2 linked regions of the Bdellovibrio bacteriovorus genome follow. The protein of the gene in region 2 interacts with the protein of the main gene of each other region in a pairwise test. Links are inferred from orthologs where the notes say so. Each region holds a gene or a part of one and is shown on either strand. Other genes may lie near its edges. The genes, in order: B9G79_RS17270 and ftsZ.

What was found.
Region 1: the proteins of ftsZ (region 2) and B9G79_RS17270 interact in binary tests that used the Escherichia coli proteins (3 or more experiments, as listed by UniProt). The link is inferred for Bdellovibrio bacteriovorus from one-to-one orthologs.

Annotation. Positions count from the first base shown.
Region 1 is NZ_CP020946.1:3,598,023-3,604,311, forward strand. The notes cover bases 1,555-4,406. They hold B9G79_RS17270 (rod shape-determining protein), read right to left. Parts: upstream 3,577-4,406; coding sequence 2,533-3,576; downstream 1,555-2,532. Other genes in these bases: B9G79_RS17260 (zf-HC2 domain-containing protein), read right to left, coding at 1,555-2,022; B9G79_RS17265 (hypothetical protein), read right to left, coding at 2,003-2,473; B9G79_RS17275 (hypothetical protein), read right to left, coding at 3,679-4,406. Also shown: B9G79_RS17255 (sensor histidine kinase), read right to left, coding at 1-1,069; more of B9G79_RS17260, read right to left, coding at 1,066-1,554; more of B9G79_RS17275, read right to left, coding at 4,407-4,710; B9G79_RS17280 (hemagglutinin), read left to right, coding at 4,912-6,289. UniProt on the Escherichia coli protein: Forms membrane-associated dynamic filaments that are essential for cell shape determination. Acts by regulating cell wall synthesis and cell elongation, and thus cell shape.
Region 2 is NZ_CP020946.1:683,604-689,965, reverse strand. What follows is about bases 2,370-5,294. They hold ftsZ (cell division protein FtsZ), read right to left. Parts: upstream 4,699-5,294; coding sequence 3,040-4,698; downstream 2,370-3,039. Other genes in these bases: ftsA (cell division protein FtsA), read right to left, coding at 4,761-5,294; B9G79_RS03410 (UDP-2,3-diacylglucosamine diphosphatase), read right to left, coding at 2,370-3,040. In the rest of the region: hmgA (homogentisate 1,2-dioxygenase), read left to right, coding at 1-873; B9G79_RS03420 (class I SAM-dependent methyltransferase), read right to left, coding at 902-1,660; B9G79_RS03415 (hypothetical protein), read right to left, coding at 1,711-2,193; more of B9G79_RS03410, read right to left, coding at 2,285-2,369; more of ftsA, read right to left, coding at 5,295-6,017; B9G79_RS03395 (cell division protein FtsQ/DivIB), read right to left, coding at 6,139-6,362. UniProt on the Escherichia coli protein: Essential cell division protein that forms a contractile ring structure (Z ring) at the future cell division site. The regulation of the ring assembly controls the timing and the location of cell division.

The sequences.
Region 1 (6,289 bases), 2.9 Mb from region 2 along the record:
TTTTGCTCATTTCATTGAAGGATTCAGTCAGAAGGCCGATCTCAGTGTCGTTTTTCACCGGAATGGTGACGGCCTGTTCCTGGGATTCAAAGGACTGCAGGGCTTCCACCAGTTCGTAAAGCGGCTTCAGCACCCAGCTTGAAGTCACCAGAATCGTCAGAACCAACAGCACAATGACAGCACCAACGACGCTGATGAACGCATAGTTCACGTTCTTTAAAACTGCTTTGGCCTCGCTTTTTGAAGCGCCCAAGGCCACATAGAACTTCGTGATACCCCAGTTCAGCGGATAGATCAAAAAACCATAAGGGGTGCTGCGCACATTCAGATCAAAGAATGGCTCGGCCCCCGGGCGGAAATACGGACGGAAGAAGTCTTTTTTATAGAGGTAAAAATCCGGATGGCTGGCCACAACAGCCTGGCCGTTGTCCGAGAAAAAGATCAGTTCCAGCTTCAGGCGGCTTTTGATCTTGCCCACAAAAGTTTTATTCAGATCCATCACCTGTTCCATGTAACCGACAACGCGGCCCCCGGCCCCGGTGATTTTGGAGATCAAGATCAGATTTACTTTCTGTTTGTCGCCGAATTCAGCCAAAGAGATTTCACGCTGATCTTTAACCTGCGCCATATACTTCGCAGAAAGGAAGACAGCGTCCTGCACGGGAACAAAGCTGCGCACGTTCTCTTTTTCGTCTTTGAAAACCGAGGCCAGCATGCGGCCTTCGCGGTTGAAGAAAGTCAGACTGGAAATATTGTCGGTCTTGATCCACTGGGAAGAGATATTGCGGATGGTGCCGCTGTCGCCTTCAGCCATGTGATAGACAAGACTTGGATCACGCACATAACGATCCCGCTTTTGCTGAATGCTGGTCAGCAGGTCCGCCAGAATCAGCTCGACTTCGCGGGCATTGCCGCTCAGGCGCTGGGACAGCTCATGATCGATGGCTTTTTCGTATTTGATCATGGAATAGCCCGTGACGAACGCCAGGGGCACGACTGAAAACAGGACGAACCAGATAATCAAGATCGTGCGCAGGGATCGTTTGGGTTTCTTCCGGAGTGTTTTCACTTTTTGGATTCATCCAAAGTGAAGATCAGCCGGATGATCCCGTCCGGCATCACACGAGGGTGTTTTTCTTTGGAAAATTTGGTCTTCCCATAAGTGCCCAGATAGTTCATCAGATCCTGATACTTCGCTTCAGGAATTGTAAGGTGATAATACATGGATGTCGGAGTTTTCTTCCAACCCAGCTCCACCGAACCGGCCTTACGACCACCCAGTTCAAGGATCTTGTCATTGATCTTAGGGCCAATGCTTTCAATGTTAGTCGCAGAGATTTCACCACGATAAAGAAACCCACCGGAGGCCGCCGCAGGTGCGGTTTCTGCAGGTTTATCCGGCTTTACTGCCACCGCAGCCGGTGCCGCTGGTGTCGGTGTCGCCGATGCCACCGGAACCGGAGTGGCTGCCGCAGGTGCATCCGGAGTCTTCGCTGTCACGGCTGGAGCCGCCTCTTTAGCCCCTTCATCCACAAATTCCGGAGTCTCCTGCACCACCGTGGTGGTTTCAGTTTTGGAAACCTCCGCCAGAATCACTTCTTTGGAGCCCGTCAAGGTCCCCAACTGCATGACTTTCTGCCATGGCGTCACGGACAGTAATGTCACAATCACACCGACAACGACCAATGCTTCCAATCCCCACTTAAGACCTTGAGGCCATTTGTCGAAGTTGGATTTTTGCATCAAGACTGTGAGATAGCTGGAAGGGGCATTGATTTGCGAAACAATGGGTTCAGACACACGCGTGTCCGCCAGCAACTCAGCGTACTTCTGGCCATTTTCGATTTTACCCAGATCCAACTGGGCATCGCGCGAAAATTTAACATGATCTTCAACCGCAGAACGGCGTTCGGGATCCAGAGTCCCCGTCAAATAATCATAAAGCAGCTCATGCCCGATGAACGGAGAAATCTCTCTTTTGTTCTTTTTGGAGAGGGGAATTTTATTTTCCTGCTGAGCCATGCTTTAGTTTACTCACACCTTGGGTCATGCTTCCCAGCTTGCGCAATGCCCGGCCTAATCTGTATCGAATAGTGCCCTGGGTAATGCCCAAACCAGCCGAAATATCATCATCACTTATCTTCAGGATTTTAGACCAAATAACAGTCAATAGCTCGTCTTCTGAAGCGGATTTCTGAAATTCACGCCATGGGCCCAGATCGACCGCATCGGGAATCAGCCAACCGGATTCCACAGTGGTGTTGGGACGTCCGCGGGACACGCGCACTTTGAATTTGTCCCAGACCGTTTTGGTCGCGGCAACAATAGCTACAGAATTTTGCAAATCAGGATTTCGCGCCTTGCGAGCCCGACAAAGGGCCAGCGCCTGGGATGAAGCCTCTATCGCTTTTTGATCATCAAGCAGGGCAAAATAGAAAAACAAAGCGATAGATTGTACGTCAGCTTCGGTCATAGCACCTTTAAGTCCATTCGTGCGTTCGGGGGCACCCTTTCGTGGATGCCCTTACTATACTAATCGACTGTAAGCTGTCTGAGAAGGTCAAGCTGGTCGAGAACTTTACCGGAACCCATCACCACACAGGAAAGTGGGTCTTCAGCGATAGAAACCGGCAGTCCAGTTCTTTCTCTCAGAAGCACGTCCAGGTTCGCCAGCAAAGCGCCCCCGCCCGTCAGAACGATCCCGTTGTCCACGATATCCGAAGCCAGTTCCGGTGGAGTTTTTTCCAGCGCGGTACGAACAGCATCCACAACTTCAGACAAAGGATCCATCAAAGCATCGTTCACCTGGGAAGAGGTGATTTCGATGGTTTTTGGAGCACCGGCCACAAGGTCACGGCCCTTGATCTCCATGGATTTTTCTTCTTCAAACGGATAAGCGTTACCGATTTGGATTTTGATGTTTTCTGCGGTTCTTTCACCGATCAGAAGGTTGAACTGACGACGAACATAGTTCACGATCGCCTCGTCAAACTTGTCACCGGCAACTTTGATGGATTTGCAGTAAACAATACCACCCAAAGAAATCACCGCCACGCCCGTAGTACCACCGCCCATGTCGACAACCATGTTGCCGGATGGTTCAGTGATCGGAAGACCGGCACCGATCGCCGCGGCCATTGGTTCCTCGATCAGATAAACCTCACGGGCACCTGCGGACTGAGCTGCTTCTTTCACCGCACGTTTTTCCACCTGAGTGATCCCGTAAGGAACGCAGATGATGATACGAGGACGGATGAAGGATTTTTTCTCTCCAAGGGATTTGCCGATGAAGTACTTCAGCATGGACTGGGTGACTTCGAAGTCAGCGATAACACCGTCTTTGATCGGGCGGATCGCCACGATGCTGCCAGGTGTACGTCCCAACATGTCTTTGGCTTCTTTACCTACGGCAAGAACGCGGTTTTGCATGCCACGGTAATTCTTTTGGACCGCAACCACGGAAGGTTCATCAAGGATGATTCCGCGGCCTTTTACGTAAACAAGTGTGTTGGCGGTGCCAAGGTCAATGGCAATGTCATTGGAAAAATAGTCTTGAACTTTGTCAAAAAAACTCATGCTGAATCTCACTTCAGTGTAATATTCATCGGGCTTTAAACAGTTCAAGTCTAGGTTCTATAAAAACCGGAGTCAATACTGATATTTAGGCCTTCTCTGAGTTTATTTTGACGCAGGTGCACACTGAATCGTAAGGTCGGTCCCCGTCAACTGACCACGGAAGCGAACTTCCAGGCCTTCATTCAGGGTTGTCTCAGCGACCATGGTTTTGTCGATATCCAGATCCACCGCTTCAATGGCAATGCGCTCGTCTTGCGCTGCTGCAGCGGGTTTCAGGCGCAAAGTGATTCTTTCTGTCGAGCGGCCGCGGAAGATTTCACGCTCCACTTTATTGGCAACATCCCACACGATCTCTTCGTCACGACGGGTTTCTTTGCGACCGGATTCAGAGTGAGTCAGCGAACACTTCACACGGCGCAGATCGGCTTTGGGACGCTTGAAGGACTTGTCAGACAGACAAACCGCTTCCACTTCCTTTTGAATTTCAAGGTTAGTGACCTTCAGACTGATCTGCGAACCCAGGCCCGAGCGTACCGAGAACTTGCTGTCACCGCGTTGCTGGTGCAACTGGATTTCACCCAAAGCGGCGCGACCGGTCTGAGCCGGCGTCAGCAACAAACGGCCTTTGCCATAGGAATCAACCAGGCTGCCCAGAATGTCGTAACCCTGATCGTTCTTCCCGCTCCAGAACATGTCGCGATAGATCTGACGTCTTTGCGGATTGAACGGATTCATATTCTGCAGGAATGTGCGATCTTTCAAATCCATTCCGTTCACCACACAACGAGCGGTGCTCATCGCCGGCAAAGTTCCAGGACTGCTGACTTGAGTGTTGGTGGTGCACATGCGGTTGTAAGTTTCCACGCGCATTTCGCGGGCGCAGTTGTTGTTCAAGGCATCGTTCAGCAAAGCATCGCAGTACGCATTTTTGGAGGTCAGCTTCTGGCGGCCGGTGGTGCAGCCATTGAATTTATATTCGTAGGTGAATTCACCCTGCACATCCACAGGAGTTGGCGTGGGTGTCGACGTTGTCGGAACCGGAGCCGCACCTCCGCCGCCACCGCCTCCGCCATTAGAGCAGGCCGCCACGGACAAAGCCAAAACAGACAAAGCAAGTTGTAGATGAATGCGCATGCTATACCTCCACACACGGTCAACACCGCCCTTACTTCAAAGACCCTGCCAACGTCATAATGCAATTGTTAGAGAACCAGAGGCCCCTTCTGTTACTCCTCTGACAGGTGTGACAATTTGAGACACTTTTCCGCCAGATTTCGCGAAAAACCAGTGATCCTCGTTTAAATCCGACGAAACATCAGCCGATAAGTGTAGTAGATGAACGTAACGGCACTATTGATACTCCTTATCACCGGTCTGGTCTCGGGTTGCACCCTCGTGGGCAATCTCACGGACTATAATTCCCTGACGCCGCCGGTTCTGACCGACAGTAACGGAACCAAAATTGAATCCCTGATCATCAATTCTGCCGACAGTCTTTCCAACTACAACCTGCGCGGTGAATGCTACTATCCAAATCAAAAAATTGACGTGATCATTCAGCCCAGCCTGAACAGTCTGTCGACGATGGAACCAAAAACCTTCACCACCGTCTGCCAGGATGGAAGCTTCAGCCTGGATGTAAATACACAAGGCTGGCCGGATGCGGAATACACTGTCAAGCTGGAAGTGACCTCATTAGCGGGAGTAAAATCTTCGAACGAAACTGCTGTCACCAAAGACATCATCGCCCCGAATGTCAGTTTCTCCACAGCCCTGCCCGCGGAAGTGGGTAATGCGCTGATCGTGGCCCTGCCGGTGGATGGTACTTGCGAAAATGATGACGGACCTGTGTCGATTGTTTCTCAAGGCACGACGCTGGCGACTTTCACGTGCACCAACGGGACTTTCAGTGGTCCGGTGGTTGTCGGGGCGCTCAATGACGGCGCGACTGTTTTACAGGTTTCACAAACCGACAGCGCCGGAAACACCGGCACCGCCAACAGCTCTTCTTTCAATAAAGATTCCATCGCCCCTCTTCTGCCGGTGACCTTCGGTACGTTGGGAAGCGCTCTATCCAACAATGACACGGATCGCACGGTCACAGTGACGGTACCAGCGGACGCCACTCAGTATCGCTATGTCGTTGTGAAAGACACTGATTGCAGCAATCAGTGGGCGGCGTTGATGGCTGCCACGCCAGTGCCTGCCGGGACCCCGGCGACTTTAAGTTTTGCAGGCGATGGCCAATACCGCCTTTGTTTCATTGCCGGAGACCAGGCCGACAACTGGCAACCGGACACGGCAGTCATTGAATCCGGCGCTGTCACTATCGACACCGTGGGACCGGCTTTGAATATCACAAGTCCTCTCGCTGGCAGCAAACATAAATCCACTGTCACTGTTTCAGGTACTTGTGAAGCCGGGGCCTCTTTAAATTTTGCCGGCGACTATACGACTTCGCCATCCACCGGCACCTGCAGTGTGGGTGGAACTTTCAGCTTTAACATCACGCTGACGGCCGGGGATGGGTTGAAAAACTTCACGCTGTCCTCGACTGACGGCGCAGGCAACACGACAAATCACACCGCCTATTCTTTGATTCGTGACAATGTGATTGTGGCTCCGTCCGTGACGTTAAACACAGCAAGCACCACAAACAACCCTGCCGCGAAGTTCACAGTCAACGACTGCAGTGATGCGACTTTCATTCTGA
Region 2 (6,362 bases):
TACTTCATGAACGCCGATGGGGATTTCCTGCTGGTTCCGCAAAAAGGCTCTTTGCATGTAAAAACCGAAATGGGCTTTATGGAAGTGGAACCCGGCGAAATCGCTCTGGTTCCCCGCGGGATGAAGTTCCAGGTGAATCCACTGAAAGACGGCACCACTTGCACTGGGTATATCGGTGAAAACTTTGGTGCGGCTTTCAGACTGCCGGACCTGGGCCCGATTGGCGCCAACGGTTTGGCTCACCGTCGTCACTTCCTGACTCCGGTGGCGGCGTTTGAAGACAAAGAAGGAAAGTTTGAACTGGTGGGTAAATTTGCCGGTGAACTGTGGAGCGCTGAAATCGGCCACTCGCCACTGGATGTGGTGGCATGGCACGGAAACTTTGTTCCGTTCAAATATGACCTGCGCAAATTCAACACCATCAACACCGTCAGCTATGATCATCCAGATCCATCCATCTTCACCGTACTGACCTCACCAAGTGAAGTGCCTGGCACGGCGAACGTGGACTTTGCGATCTTCCCGCCACGCTGGATGGTGGGTGAACACACCTTCCGCCCACCGTACTTCCACCGCAATTGCATGAGCGAATACATGGGTTTGATCTATGGCGAATACGACGCAAAAACCGCGGGGGGCTTTGTTCCTGGCGGCGGCAGTCTGCACAATTTCTATTCCGCGCATGGACCGGACGTGGATGCATTTGAAAAAGCCAGCAACGCGGATTTAAAACCGCACAAGATCGAAGCCACCATGGCCTTCATGTTTGAATCCCGCTCCCCGTATATGGTGACGGACTTCGCGATGGGGAAAGATTTCCTGCAAAGCGATTATCAAAACTGCTGGCAAGGTTTCAAAAAGTACTTCAAATAAAAAAAAGCCGGGGAAACCCGGCTTTTTTTTATTTCATTCGTGCGTGGAAAATACGCGTGTCGTATTCAATCCGCACCATTCCATTTTTCTGATACTTGTCGAACAGCGCTTGCAGCTCGACTTTCATGGCCGGATACACTTCACTGTCCGCCTGAGGCATGTATGACGAAGACAACAGACGCCCTAACAAGCCATCAAAATCCAGATCCTGATAATTGAAAATCACATGTTCGTTGTAGGCCCCCAGAAAACTTTCAATCTGGGAATGATCGATATTGTTATGTCGAACCTGCTTGTAGTCGGAACCGTACTTCGCAATCAGCGCTTCATAGTCCACATTAAATCCCGTGCCCGTCATCCGGCGGTCATTCCAGATCAACGCCGCCGTTCCCGGCGATTTCAAAATGCGTTTGAATTCTTTCTGAGTCGCCACCGGTTCAAACCAGTGAAAGGCCTGAGCGGCAATTACGAAATCCACGCTGTTGGCAGGCAGCCCGGTGTTTTCAGATGAACCATTCACACTGTGAAAATCAGGATAACCCACCAGGTTCTTTTCAGCAGCAGCCCGCATTTTGGCATTGGGCTCAACCCCATACACGATGTTGCCGTTCTTTAGAAAGATTTCGGTGGAAATCCCTGTTCCCGAACCCACATCGACAACCACACTTGCTGCGGTCAGCCCCAATTGGTCGGTGAAAAACTTAAGAAGTTCAGAAGGATACGAGGGTCGAAACTTGACGTAGTTATCAACCCGGTCACTAAATCGTTGAGTCGGTTTGAAATCCATACCCAGATTCTATCGCAGCGCTTCGGAAAAAGTAAGCAGGTACCTTTTAGTTATGGATTGATGATGTCCATTTTCTTTTGAATTTTAACGGGTGTCATATGGCCGTTGCCAGATTCGGTGTACCCGATCAGTTCGACCGTGGCGGTGACTTTTTCGGGGCTGCCGATTGGCAATCCACCACACTTGATCGGACAAGTCAGATCCAGAATTTCGTTATTGGTCATACGGACCGGAATGCCGATGGCATCCAACTGATAATCAGAATAGGTGCAGGTGTAAGACCGAATCGAAGATTTGAATGTCACCTGAATCATGGCCGGAGCAAAAAATTCACCACTGCGGTTGGCAATACGAATCTGAGGAATATCAATGTATGGCGAAGCAATATCACGACGATTGGATCCGTCCTGATAAGCCATGCAACTGATGGACGTCGAATGAATGACGAAGGCCTCTTTTTGCACTGTCATTTCCACAGCAGCCTGAGCTGTCATTGCCAGCAGAAACACCAAAGCACTGACCATTGATCTCATAAATCCTCCTTGAATACAAAAAGGATACGCCCTGAAGACTGTCGTCGCAAAAGTTCAGGTTTTTAAGTGATCCAGAAAATTCGGTCAGAACTTAGTCTTCAGAGGGAAGATAGACCCATTCGCCCACACCATTACGCAGGCAAAAAACTTTCACACGTTCTTCAAACCACGACCCCAGATTCACCGAGCGCACCGAGTGGCCGTTGATGGCTTCCGTGTGATCATCAAAGACGTGCATGTGACCGGACACAATCAGATCAAACGGCTTTTCCGCATAGGCTACCGACGTGTGTTTGCGAATCATCGCAATCAGTTCACCTTCATTGGATACACGATAGTGTCCGCTGCGTTCGCGGCTTTTTTTGCTGGCCTTGTTTCCAATGTGATCCCAGAACTTGCCCGGCAGAATACTTCCCAAAGGTTTGATGTAAGGATTGCGAATGATGCTGCGGTATTTGAGATATTTTTCGTCATTCAAATTGATCAGGTCCCCGTGCTCGCAGCGCACACGGACCCCGTCGATCAGATAATACTGAGCCTCGACAAAAACTTCGATTCCCAGACGCTTCTGGAAGTACCCTTCCACGTGCACGTCGTGATTGCCCTCGATGAAAGTGATACGGGCCCCCGCTTTGCGAAGATCACCCAGAGCCTGCATCAGAGGTTCGAACTTTTTGGCAAAATAAGTGTGTCCACCGACCCACAGATCGAAGATGTCCCCGAGCATGAAAAGGTGAACCTGCTGCGGATTTCCCGCCAGCAAAGAACGCAAAAAGCGCAACAGGATTTTCCCATTGCGCTCTTCAGCGGTTTTCAAGTGAATGTCGGATATGAACCAGGCTTCCACTATTCTTTATTCAGATCGAATCCCTGTTTCTTGCGGATGAATGCAGGAACTTCAAGATTCTGGCTGGAGAACGGAGAGCTCAGGACTTCGCGAGCCATGCGGCGCGCTTCTTCCAAAGACTGCTGTTCGTGATCCACGTTCATGGACAGTTGTTCCGGATTCGCGTGCTTGGATTTCAAGTCCTGGCTTTCTTTGAAAGCGCGGGCTTTAGCCAGCAGCATATCACGCGGAGACAAAGATGATTCCACTTGTGGCTGGATCGGAGTGGCAACTTCCTGTTGAACAGGAGCTTGCTGAGCCTGAACCGGCATTTGTGGCATCATGTTTTGTGCTGCCTGCTGCGCCACCTGCGGAGTCACGGCAGCTACAGGGGGAACAACCACAGTCTCAGTAACCTGAGGAGCTGCCTCTGTCTGCTGTGGTTGATGCGTAAAAGACTGAACCTGAGACTGAACCGCAGTGATCGGCGGAAGTTCAACCGCTGGCATCTGAGGCATAACAGGCATTTGTGGCATTGTCGGCATCACCGGCATTTGCGGGAACTGAGGCATTTGTGGCATCTGCGGCATCTGTGGCATTTGAGCCATCTGCTGCGGCATTTGCGGCATCTGCATGTTCATGCCACCGAAGTGAGCTGCGTTCTGGTTCAGGAAGTTCTGCATTTGATTTACCTGAGCCATGTCGTTCACAAGTTTCACATCGTGAGAATCGAAACCAGTCGCGATCACAGTCACGCGAACTTCATCACCCATGCTTTCATCGATAACCGCACCGAAGATGATTTCTGCATCTTCATGAGCCGCTTCAGTGATCAGAGTGGAAGCTTCGTTCACTTCGTACAGAGACAGGTCAGAACCACCCGTTACGTTGATGATGATGCCAGTCGCGCCATCGATCTTGACGTTTTCAAGAAGTGGAGAAGAGATCGCAGCAGTCGCCGCTTCAACCGCACGGTTGTCACCTTTGGCTGCGCCAGTACCCATGATTGCGATGCCTTTGGAGGACATAACAGTGCGGATATCGGCGAAGTCCAGATTGATAAGACCGCGGATGTTGATCAGATCAGAGATACCTTTAACAGCCTGAAGAAGAACCTCGTCCGCTTTTTTGAAGGTTTCCAGAAGCGGAGTTCTTTCCGCAGCAATGGAAAGAAGTTTCTGATTCGGGATCACGATCAGGGTGTCCACGTTTTCTTTCAGATCAGCCAGGCCGCCTTCAGCGTGCTTGCCGCGTTTTTTACCCTCGAACAGGAAAGGCTTGGTAACCACACCGATAGTCAAAGCGCCAAGTTCACGCGCAATCTTCGCGACGATCGGAGCGCCACCCGTACCAGTTCCGCCACCCATACCCGCAGTGACGAACACCATGTCCGCGCCTTCCAATTTTTCAACGATTTCATTGTAGGATTCGATCGCAGCTCTGCGACCCACATCCGGATTTGCACCCGCGCCAAGACCTTTTGTAAGGTCCAGACCCAACTGGATCTTATTCGGAGACTTGCTGGCGTTCAGGGCCTGGATGTCTGTATTGGCAACGATGAACTCAACACCGTTCATGCCGGATTCGATCATGGTGGCAACCGCGTTGCTACCGCCACCGCCGACGCCCACTACTTTAATATTTGCACCGATATTGATATTTTCTTCCAACTCAAACATTTGATCCTCCCCACAGAATCATCCGCCGTCGCCGAGGCTTGGGCGAACTCAGGCTAAAAATTTTAAAAAATCTGTCCAAAAAATTCTTTGATCTTCTTGGTGATCCCGTCCAGCGATTCACCAATGTTCACTTCCTGCTGCTGTTGATGCGCCTGAAGCAGGTCTTTTCTCTGCCCCAGTGCATACTGCAACAGTCCGACAGCGGCGGAGAATTCTCCAGACTTCACCACATCCGTCAGACCACCGATTTCACGAGGAGCCCCTCTGCGAACCGGAATATCAAAGATAAATTCACCCATTTCGATCAGACCATCCAGGTTGCTTGCGCCCCCTGTAAGAACGATCCCGCCACCAAGCATTGGCATCAGGCCGCTCATACGAATGTCATTGGCAATCAGGTTCAGAGTTTCCTCTGCACGAGCTTCGATCACATCCGCAAGGTCCTTGCGAGGAATCACGCGGGATTTTCTGCCGCCGACACCTTCGACCTCAACAGTTTCATTTTCATTCACCATGGAAGCCATGGCACAGCCATGCTTCTTTTTCAGCTCTTCCGCCGCGAACTGCGGAGTTCTCAACCCCACCGCCACGTCGTGAGTGAAGTGCTGGCCACCCACTGGAATTACAGAGGAGTGAGCCACACTGCCGTTGACAAAGTAAAGGGCGTTACAAGCGCCGCCACCCATATCAACCACGCACACACCCAGATTCTTTTCATCGTTGGACATCACCGCGGTGGCGGATGCCAACTGGGAAAGAACCAGGCCTGCGATTTTCAAACCGGCTTTTTCAACACATTTTACTGTATTATTGATGGCACTCTGACCGCCGGTCACGATGTGCACATTGGCTTCCAAGCGGATGCCGGACATGCCGATAGGATCCGTGATCCCATCCTGGCCGTCGACTTTGAATTCTCTTGGAAGAACATGAAGAACAGAACGATCCGTCGGAACCGCCACTGCTTTTGCAGCTTCGATCACGCGGTCAATTTCAGAGGCGGTGACTTCGCGATTCTTGATCGCAACCATGCCCTTGGAATCAAAGGAAGAAATGTGCGAACCAGCAACACCCACCCACACTTCGGAGACGGTGTAACCGGACATCAATTCTGCTTCTTCTTTGGCTTTTCTGATGGAATCAGTCGTGGCTTCGATATTGACTACGACACCCTGACGGATCCCTGTATTGGGAGCGGTGCCCACGCCTGCGACTTCGATTTTTCCTTCGGGATTAACTGTGCCGATGACAAAAGAGACCTTGGTAGAACCAATGTCCAAGCCAGCCAATACCGGAGCTTTGGGTTTTGATGTACTCATCCTTAAGTCCTCACGGATGCCTAAACTATAAAGCTTCAGGAAAGACCACCCGTTAAAATCATTTTAAGGGGCTTCGAAAGGGGGCATCTACCCGACTTTGATCGGTCTTCCAGACTTAAGCTTAGGGATCCTTACGCAACCTGACAAGGACTTTCTTTGACAGATTCGCGTCTATGACGCGCGCGTCAAACTGGCGGGATTCGAGATAATCGACGACTTGGCTGACTCGTGCAGACTTCAAAGACACTTGGTCTTCACCCATCTTCACCTGGATTCCCGTTTTGATCATGGTCATCCAGAAGCCTTCTTTATTGTCGTAACGAATTTCAGAAATTGTTTTTCTGC